3 regions of the Nonomuraea sp. B19D2 genome follow, and region 3 is predicted to be linked to each of the others. Evidence: predicted binding sites of a transcription regulator. Region 3 holds the regulator's gene; each other region holds the start of a gene.

Region 1 (3,256 bases), on a different contig from region 3:
CATCTGACGCTGGTGTGCGACACGCCTCGCCGTCGGTGGGGGCCGTCGGCGGGGAAGGAGAAGGTGCCGTCCCTGCTCGACGGGACGGGCGAGCTGTTCACGCCGGACCGCGTACCGGAGTTGCTCGCGCAGGCCCGGCTGGACGAGGTGGAGCGGGAGTTTCGCGCGCAGATCGCCGCGGTGACGGACGCCGGGCTGGCGCCGACCCACCTCGACTGGCACTGCCTGGCCGACGGCGGACGTGCCGACATCTTCGATCTGACGGTCGCGCTGGCCGACGAGCACGGCCTGGCAGTGCGGGCCTGGCTCGACCCGGCGCGCCGGAAGCTGCGGGCGCGCGGGCTGCCGGTGGTGGAGCACGACTTCCTGGACAGCTTCCGGCTCGGCCTCGACGACAAGGCGGCCACGTACGCGAGGCTGCTGCGCGAGTTGCCGCCCGGGCTGAGCGAGTGGGCCGTCCATCCCGGACTGGGGGACGAGGAGGCCAGGGCCATCGACCCTGACGGGTGGCGGGTGCGCCGGACCGACTACGAGTTCCTCACGTCGCCGGAGGCGCGCGAGCTCCTCCGGCAGGAAGGGATCGTCGTGATCGACTACCGGATGCTCCAGGCGGCTTGGACGGCCTCGGCGAGGAGCGGGGACGCAGCGTAAGCACGGCGGCATGTGGACGGACCACGCCGTCAGCCGATGGGACGGGGAAGGGCCCAGAAAGCGCCGCCCGAGGAGCTTGCGAAGACGGCGACCGGGAAGTGGCGGCGCGCGGTCGTCAGACGAGGGGGCGGGGTGGGGAAACGGGGCGGGGAAGCGGGGTGGTCAGAAGGCGGCGGCCAGGGCCAGCGCGGCGGCGGCCTCGTGGCGGAGAACCATGATCAGAAGCGTGGCGACCAGCGTGGCGATGAGGAGCCAGCTGATCAGGATGATGACCGTCGAGCGGCGCGGCCGGTGCCTGCGGACTCGCTGCCCCTGGGCCTTCTCCTCGCTGCGACGCACTCGCTCGTTGAACGACTCCAGCCGTGCGACGAGTCGCGGATCGTCGTCGACGAGGTGCTGCTCGATCTGGGCGAGCATCCGTTCCTCGTCCTGCGACCAGGCCATAGGTGCACCTCCCGAACGCAAGCTCTGCGACGTCTTTCTGCCCAACCCTGAAGATCATTAGCCCCCACCTGACTACCTAATTGCAACCTCTTTTCGGTTTGCGATCAAGCTCGAACCTTTGTTCTAATCATGGCATGCGCTGGGACAACCTGCGCCTGGCCGGGGCCGGCCGGGACGACCCGGCCGTGCCGCTGTTCGCCCGCGGCGCGGTCACCCGCACCTTCGACACACCCGAGTTCAAGGGGATGACCTTCTACGAGATCCGGGCCAGATCCCTCATCAACCGGGTCCCCGGGGCCAGCCGGGTCCCGTTCGAATACACGATCAACCCCTATCGCGGGTGCACTCATCGCTGCATTTACTGTTTTGCCCGAAAGACGCACGAGTATCTAGATTTTGATGCCGGTGCGGACTTCGACTCGAAAATTGTCGTCAAGGTCAACGCGGCCGAGCTGGCCCGCAAGGAGCTGGCCTCGCCCCGCTGGGGCGGTCACCACGTGGCCATGGGCACAAACGTCGACTGCTACCAGCGCGCGGAGGGCCGCTACCAGCTGATGCGCGGCATCCTGTCCGCGCTGCGCGACGCTCGCAACCCGTTCTCGATCCTGACCAAGGGCACCCTGATCCTGCGTGACCTCGACCTGCTGACGGAGGCCGCGGACGTCACGGAAGTGGGCGCCAACGTGTCCGTCGGCTTCGTCGACCCGGCGCTGTGGCGCGCGGTGGAGCCGGGCACGCCCAACCCGCGCAGACGCCTGGAGACGTGCGCGACGCTCAACGACAACGGCATCGCCTGCGGCGTCCTGATGGCCCCGATCCTCCCGCACCTCACCGACTCCCCCGCCCAGCTGGAGGCCACCGTCAAGGACATCGCCGCCTCCGGCGCCACCCACATCGCCCCGATCGTGCTCCACCTGCGGCCTGGGGCGCGGGAGTGGTGGCTGGGGTGGCTGTCGCGCGAGCACCCGCGCCTGGTGCCGCGCTATCTGGAGCTGTACGGGCGGGGCGCGTACGCGCCGAAGGCGTACCAGGAGCGGGTGACGGGGCTCGTCAAGGAGCTGGCCGAGCGTCACGGAGTCGGCCGCGCGACCCCTGCCATGGCCCGCCGCATCCCGCCACGCCGTGCACCGATCCCCGAGGAGCCGGAGCAGCTACGCCTGCTGTAGGCCCGCCGCCGGTCGCGCCTCGCGTGCCGCTCCGGGGATACCCGGCTATGGGAGACGTTGACCGCACGCGCGATCTGAGCCACTGTCAGCGCTTCGGCCAGGTGACCCGTTCCAGCAGGCCGGTCAGCGAGGCCAGCTCGCTTCCAGCAGCCTGGACCGCAGGGAAGGTCCGCACCGCGCCGTCGGCGCACGCGCGGAAATGGACGTAGAGGTGTTCCGAGCGTCCCACGTAGCGGTACTCGACCGCGGATCCCGGCGGAGCGAGGCGGGCGCGGTGGCGGTCAGGGGGTCTTGTGGCGCTGGTAGTGCCGGGCGACGCGGGTGCGGTTGCCGCAGCGCGTGGCCGAGCACCAGCGGCGGCGCGGGTGGGCGGGCAGGAACAACAGCACGCAGTCGTCGGCCTCGCACTGGCGCACCTTGACGACCGCCGGGTCGGCGAGGAGGCCGGCCGCGGCCTCGGCCAGCCATGCCCCCAACCGCGCCACGGCGGAGCCGGTGCGGCGGCGGGTCGCCGTGACGGCCGCGCCGTTCCAGCCCAGCTCGCTGATGGCGGGCGCGTCGCGCTGGGCCTGGTTGAGGGCTTCCAGGTCGCCCGCCGGCGGTGGGACGGCGTGGCGGGCGTGCTCAACGGCGCGCGTCACGTGCTCGCGGACGGCGCGCACGGCGGCCAGGTCGGCGTCCGTGAACGTGGCGGCGGCGAGCTCGCGCGCCTCCGGGAACCGGTCGGCCCGCAGGACCAGCCATGCCCGCAGGTCGTCGGGCGTGGCCAGCAGGTCGCCGAGGGCCGGGCGGGTGTTGACCAGATCCAGCGCCAGCGGCTCCCCGGTCAGAGGCGTGAGATCGCTCATGCGCCTAATGGTACCTAACGGAATTGACACATTAGAGCGTCGATGGCTATACCTAATGCATCTCTCCCGTTGAAAGGCATTAGCAGTGGCCATCTCCCGTACCGTCCACCGCCACCTCGACGTCGACGGCGTCCAGGTCTTCTACCG
Region 2 (3,256 bases), on a different contig from region 3:
ACCAACCGGCTGCTCCGGGAGCCGGGGGTGATCGGGCTGAAGACGGGGTTCACGCGGGCGGCGGGGTTCACGCTGGCGTTCGCGGGTGAGCGGGACGGCCGGACACTGGTCGGCGTGCTGCTCGGCGAGTCCGACTCCAGCCGCCGCTTCTACACGGCGGACACCCTGCTGTCGTGGGGCGCGGCCCGCGAGGCCGCGTAGCTCATCCTCCGCCCCATGGACGGTGTTGATCCTTTGGGCTAGTTTGCCCGACATGAAGCTTCGATTCGCGTTGGGTGCGCTGTCAGCGGCGGCCGTCGTACTCGCCACCGCCCTCCCCGCCCACGCCGGGACGCCCAGGCTCGGCTGGGAGCTCAAGGAGACCGGGGTGACCGCGCGCCTGCGCGGCCTGTCGCCCGTCAGCCGGGACGTGGCGTGGGCCTCGGGCTCGGGCGGCACCGTGCTGCGGACCGTGGACGGCGGGCGCAGCTGGCAGAACGTCTCACCGCCCGACACCGCCGCGCTCCAGTTCCGCGACATCGAGGCGTTCGACGCGCGCCGGGCCGTCGCGCTGTCCATCGGCGAGGGTACGGACTCGCGCGTCTACCGGACCGAGGACGGGGGGCGTACGTGGGCCGAGACGTTCAGGAACGACGAGCCGAAGGCGTTCTACGACTGCCTGGCCTTCTTCGACCGGCGGCACGGGCTCGCCATGAGCGACCCTGTGGACGGCAGGTTCCGCCTCCTGGCGACGGACGACGGCGGGCGGAGCTGGCAGGTGCTGCCCGCCGACGGGATGCCGGAAGCGCTGCCGGGTGAGGCGGGCTTCGCGGCGAGCGGGCAGTGCCTGGTCACGGCGGGCGGGCGGGACGCCTGGCTGGCCAGCGGCGGGGCGGAGCGGTCGCGAGTGTACCACTCGGGCGACCGCGGGCGTACCTGGACGGTGACCGACACGCCGATCCCCGCGGGCGACCCGGCGCGCGGCGTCTTCGGCCTGGCCTTCCGCGACCGCCACCACGGCATCGCGGTCGGCGGCGACTACCGGCCCGAGCAGGCCTCCCCCAGCGCGGGCGCGGTGACCGGAGACGGCGGCGCCACCTGGCAACCGGCCACCACGCCGCCTCCCGCGTACCGGTCGGGAGTCGCCTGGCTCCCGCACCTGCCGTTCGCGGCCGTCGCGGTGGGGCCTTCGGGCAGCGACGTCACGTGGTCGGGCGGGCGCAGCTGGGAGACCTTCGACAGCGGCTCGTTCGACACGGTGTCGTGCACCCGCGACCTGTCCTGCTGGGCCTCGGGCGAAGCCGGCCGCGTCGCACGCCTCACGCTGAAGTAGCCTCAGCGGACGCCGCGGGGCCGGAACTGGATGCTGATGCGCGGCCCCGTGGGGCGGGCCGTCTTCGGGATCGCGTGCTCCCACGTACGCTGGCAACTCCCGCCCATCACGATCAGATCCCCGTGCCCCAGATCACGCCGGATGGACGGCCCCCCGCCCCGCGGCCGGAGCAGCAGCGGGCGGGGATCGCCGACCGAGACGATCGCCACCATGGTGTCCTCGGTGCTGCCCCGCCCGATCGTGTCGCCGTGCCAGGCCACGCTGTCGCGGCCGTCGCGGTAGAAGCAGAGCCCGGCCGTGCGGAACGGCTCGCCCAGCTCCTCCTCGTAATGCTCGTTGAGCGCTCGCCTGCAGTCCTCGAGCACCGGGTCGGGCAGCGTCTCGCCCTCGTCGTAGAACTTCAGCAGCCGCGGCACGTCCACCACCCGGTCGTACATGTGCCGCCGCTCCGCCCGCCACGGCACCGTCTCGGCCAGCCGCTCGAACAGCGTGTCCGCGCCTGAGAGCCAGCCCGGCCGCAGGTCGATCCAGGCGCCGTGGTCGAGGTACGTCCTGCGGACCGTGGCACCGAGCGGCCCGACCCCGAGCTCCTCGTCGAGGCCGAGCAGAGATGCCTGGAACGGGGCTGTCATGGTGCCGAGTCTACGCCACAGTTCAAACATGCATTCGATCGCCGAACCTGGTTGGCCCGGCCCGTGCGGTACGTTGTCCGCGCAGGCCGAGTGCTCACCGAGTCGCCTCGCGCCACCCGCATCGCCGAGGTCCCGGCCTTCGGTCTCGCCGTGGTCGCGCAGGACCTGCGGCACCGACTCGATCGACGGCTGTGCAGCCTTCGTCGAGTGAGCGTCTTCGACACTCTGTGTTTACAAAGGAGACGTCAGCCGCCGCACGCGGCGAAGACGAACGTGTCCTTCAGCAGCGTGTACTTGTCCCTGACCGTGACCCCGCCCGTCTCGGTGTCGATCTGGACGATCGTTATCTTGTCGCCGGACAGCATGTGGAGGGTCACCTGGGTGTCCCCGGTCCAGTCGATCATGTGGATGTCCGCGTCCGGGAGCTTGATCTTCTTGCGGGCGGTGACCTGGTCGGTCTGCAGGTCGTACAGGACGAGCTCAGGCTTGGCACCCTGCACGACGTTCGCGACCGTGCGGCCGTCGGCGGACAGCGCCTGCGGCGCGTTCGACACGACGACCTGCGGCGGCGCGACGCGTACGACCTCATCGCCCGTGTCGGTGTAGACCGCCAGGTCGGTGACGGGCTCGTCGCCGTCGACGCTGGTGAGGAGTTCGTCCCCGTCGAAGCTGAAGCCCAGCACCGACCGGTCGGCCGGCACGGTGCCGAGCCGGGCGCCGGTGGCCGTGTCGAACACGCGCGTGCTCGCGGGCTTCTCGCCCCCGATGAGCGCCGCCAGCCGGCCGCCGTCGTCGGACAGGAGCAGGGTCATCTCGTTCTGGGCCACGCGGGGCAGCGCGTTCTTGGCGAACAGCTTGACGCCGCCGCCGAACGTCCGCACGGCCAGCCTGCCGGTCTTGGAGAAGTACGCGACCCGCTGGCCGTTCCCGCTGACCGCGATGGGCGCCGGGGAGTAGGGGAGCGTCTTGCCCTTCGCGTCGAGCGCGACCCCCTGGGCGTCAGGCAGCACGCTCTTCTTGCCGCTGTGCATGACGAGCCGCCAGCCGCCGCACGGCCGGTCCGTCTGGGTCTTGGCCGTGCACTTCTTGATGGAGGCGTACCTGATGCTGTCGTGCCCCTGATGCGCGTGCGGCTCGGCGTACGCGACGCCGGGGGCCGCGGCCAGGGCGGCGGCCACGAGGACCGCGAGGATCCTTGCTCTCATGTCGTTCACTCCCCCGCCTCGACGTGCTCGTACCTGGTCTTGCTGATCGTGTACCTGTCGGTCTGCGTGGCGTCGCCGGACTGTGGATCGACGGTGAGCACCCGTAC
Region 3 (3,256 bases):
CGAGCGCCTCCCCGCGTTCCGGCGACACCTGCGCGACCGCCCCGAAGATCCTCCGAAGCGCCCTCGCCACCACCCCGAGGACCAGCGACCCCGCGTCTACCCGCCGTCTTCCTTGCCCCGGAAACTCCCAGACCGCCCCCTTTCGCGGCTGCCCGCGGCCGCGCGTCGGCGGCCGGCGCCCGCACCACCCCTCGATCGTTCATCCCCATCCCCCGATCCGCGTCGGCACCACCCCTGGGGCGCCGTTGCCGCCGGCCCTCGCCGGAGCTGCGGGCGGCGGCCGTTTCGTCGCCTGCGTCCGCACGGGCTCCTCCCCTGCCCGGCGGTACGGTCGCGGCCGCGTCGGCGCCGGCACGCGGAGGCGGGACCAATCGCAAATGGGGCCTTCCCCCGCGACTCGAACGGGGCCCCAACCTCTTCCCGGAATTGCCGCGGAAACCGGCCCCCGTCCGCGTATTGTCTCGTCGATCGTTACTCTGCGTGGCATCGGCGATGAGTGTGAGTCGTTTGGCGTCTTGGCTGGTCGTGTCCGCTTTTGTGGGCGTTCGCATGGTTGACCTCCTGCCGTGCGGCCTGAGGGAAAGGCCAAATAAAGATCAGCAAATCGAACACGATGTCGATCGAACTCCCGTACGATGTTGTACACCACGCAGGCGACAATTTCGAGGAAGACTCGAACAATTGTTTGAAGATGATCTTCAACAGCGATACGGTCGCTGTGTGCGACATCAGGACCACGGACCGGGAGGTTCGCCGGTGAGGCGGGCCGCCAGGCGAGGAGGAGGAAGAGCATGAGTGAGCGGGATGGCGCGAACGGGGTCAGCGACCTCGCGGTGCGCCGGCGCGATGCCCTGGGCCTGACGCCCAGGCAGCGCAAGATCCTCGAAGTCATCCGCGACTCGGTGCAACAGCGCGGCTATCCGCCCTCCATGCGCGAGATCGGCGAGGCGGTTCAGCTGACCAGCACGTCGAGCGTGTCGCACCAGTTGACGGCGCTGCAGCGCAAGGGCTACCTGCGACGCGACCCGCACCGGCCGCGCGCGCTCGAGGTGCGCCTCCCGGGCGAGCCCGTGCTGTGGGTCGACCCCGACGCGACCGACGAAGAGCCGACGATCAACCGTCCCACGGCGGCTTACGTCCCGCTCGTCGGCCGCATCGCCGCCGGTGGTCCGATCCTGGCCGAGGAGAGCGTCGAAGACGTCTTCGCGCTGCCCAAGCAGCTCGTCGGCGAGGGCACGCTGTTCCTGTTGCAGGTCAGCGGTGACTCGATGATCGAGGCCGCCATCGCCGACGGCGACTGGGTGGTCGTGCGGCAGCAGCCGGTGGCGGAGAGCGGCGACATCGTGGCCGCCATGATCGAGGGCGAGGCCACCGTCAAGACCTTCAAGCGCAAGGACGGCCACGTCTGGCTCGTCCCGCACAACTCCAACTACGAGCCCATCCCCGGCGACGAGGCCAGCGTCCTGGGCAAGGTCGTAGCAGTCCTGCGCCGGTTGTAGCCGGCCACGGCTCGTAGGGCCTCGGCGCGCGTCATATGGCACGCGCCGCGCTCCGGCGCGCGCCAAACACACCACCCGCGGGGTACGACGACCTCGCGGGCACTACCGTGTCGCCACCAACGGCACGCCTTGGCACCGGCTCCGGCGTCTCACGATGTCGTCCGGCTGCACCGTGGTCCGAGTGGGCGGCGCGTTCGCCGGTGCCCGTGCTCGGCTGCGCCGTCTCACGATGTCGCCAACTGGGCGATGCGTCGCCTCCGACGTCCGTTTCGCGCTCGGCCTCGTCTGAGGCTGTGGCATAGGCGGCGTTTGCGGGTGTGCCCCATCGTGCCGCGATCGCGTGCGACGATCACCCGCAGACGGCGGCCAGTCGCTCACTCCAGTACGAAGCTCGCGTTCCCCTTGAAGGCGCTGGTGCCGTCGTTCTGCTCCCCCCACACCAGCCCCGCCCGATGCCGCAGAAAATACCCGGGAAAGTTCACGGACTCCAGCGACACCGTGCTCGAGCCCGCCAGCCCCGCGCGGCGCGCGAAACTGGCGTCCGCGTCGAAAAGGCCGGTCCCGTCCCGCCGTTCCACCCACGCCTCGAAATTCCGGTGCCGCAGGTAGTACCCCGGGAAGTTGGTCGACTCCAGCGAGACCGTCCCCGCGCCCGACAGCCCCGTGACGAGCCGGAACTGGGAGTCGGCCAGCGGTGAGATGTTGCCCTCCAGCCGCACCCGGTAGTCCCAGTGCCGCAGCGCCTGTCCTGGCGTGTCGTACGACATCAGCCGCACCGGCGTCGCCCCGTCGGGCACCGGGATGCCGAAGTCAGGCGTCCCGTCCGCCCGCCAGTACACCTTCTGCACCCGTGTACGCCGGTTCGGGTCGTTCAGCGGGTCGCCCGAGATGTCGCGGTAGTTCCGGTCGTGGTAGACGAGGATGTCGCTCTGCCCGTCCTCCGAGGTCGTGAAGGAGTTGTGGCCAGGCCCGTACTGGCTGGTCGCGGCGCTGCTGGCGAAGACCGGGTTCGGGCTCTTCGTCCAGGAGGACGCCTGCAGCGGGTCAGCCGAGGCGGAGGCGGTCAGCAGGCCGAGGCAGTAGTTGGCGTCCGTGGCACTCGCGGAGTACGTCAGGAAGAGCCGGCCGTTGCGCTGCAGCACCGAAGGGCCCTCGGCCACCTTGTAGCCGCGCGTCTCCCACGCCAGCGTCGGCACGGTCAGGCGGGTCGTGGCGCCGGTGATCGTCCACGGGCTGGCGCCCATGCGGGCGATGTACAGGTTGGAGTTGGTGGCGATGCCCGGCTCCTGCTGGGCCCAGAGCAGGTAGCGCACGCCGTTCGCGACGAACGTGGTGGCGTCCAGCGAGAACGTGTCCCAGGGCGTGGCGATGCGGCCACGCTCGGTCCAGGAACCGGTCAGCGGGTTGGCGGCGGTGCTCTCCAGCACGTACATCCGGATCCGCCAGACGTCGTCGGCCCGCCCGGCCGCGAAGTACACGTACCACCTGCCGTTGATGAAGTGGATCTCCGGCGCCCAGATGTGCGCGCCCATCTCGCCGGTGGCGTGCTTGCGCCAGATGACCGTCTCGGGGGCGCTCGCCAGGCCCTGGATGGTGGTGGCGCGGCGCAGCACGATGCGGTCGTACTCGGGCGCGGTGGCGGTGAAGTAGTAGTAGCCGTCGGTGTGGCGGTAGATGTGCGGGTCGGCGCGCTGGGCGGCCAGCGGGTTGGTGTACTGCACGGCGGGCGAGGCGTGCGCGGCGCCCGGCGACAGCAG

Evidence for each region. Region 3 encodes LexA, which represses DNA repair genes until DNA is damaged. Its sites were predicted from a motif close to TCGAACANNTGTTCGA; they were not measured.
Region 1: a site for LexA is predicted at 1,206-1,221, ahead of ABN273_RS11685 (Rv2578c family radical SAM protein). Genes of this name have one in related genera too.
Region 2: a site for LexA is predicted at 1,967-1,982, ahead of ABN273_RS41255 (alpha-ketoglutarate-dependent dioxygenase AlkB). Genes of this name have one in related genera too.

Annotation. Positions count from the first base shown of each region.
Region 1 covers NZ_JBEFAK010000005.1:92,936-96,191, forward strand. The annotation lists gene ABN273_RS11675 (polysaccharide deacetylase family protein) at 1-651, shown strand, start outside; gene ABN273_RS11680 (DUF3040 domain-containing protein) at 814-1,095, opposite strand; gene ABN273_RS11685 (Rv2578c family radical SAM protein) at 1,230-2,261, shown strand; gene ABN273_RS11690 (hypothetical protein) at 2,347-2,490, opposite strand; gene ABN273_RS11695 (CGNR zinc finger domain-containing protein) at 2,543-3,109, opposite strand; gene ABN273_RS11700 (alpha/beta fold hydrolase) at 3,195-3,256, shown strand, end outside.
Region 2 covers NZ_JBEFAK010000033.1:1,023-4,278, forward strand. The annotation lists gene ABN273_RS41245 (D-alanyl-D-alanine carboxypeptidase family protein) at 1-201, shown strand, start outside; gene ABN273_RS41250 (WD40/YVTN/BNR-like repeat-containing protein) at 254-1,312, shown strand; gene ABN273_RS41255 (alpha-ketoglutarate-dependent dioxygenase AlkB) at 1,315-1,944, opposite strand; gene ABN273_RS41260 (hypothetical protein) at 2,190-3,149, opposite strand; gene ABN273_RS41265 (WD40 repeat domain-containing protein) at 3,155-3,256, opposite strand, start outside.
Region 3 covers NZ_JBEFAK010000015.1:100,059-103,314, forward strand. The annotation lists gene lexA (transcriptional repressor LexA) at 792-1,499, shown strand; gene ABN273_RS26810 (family 43 glycosylhydrolase) at 1,874-3,256, opposite strand, start outside.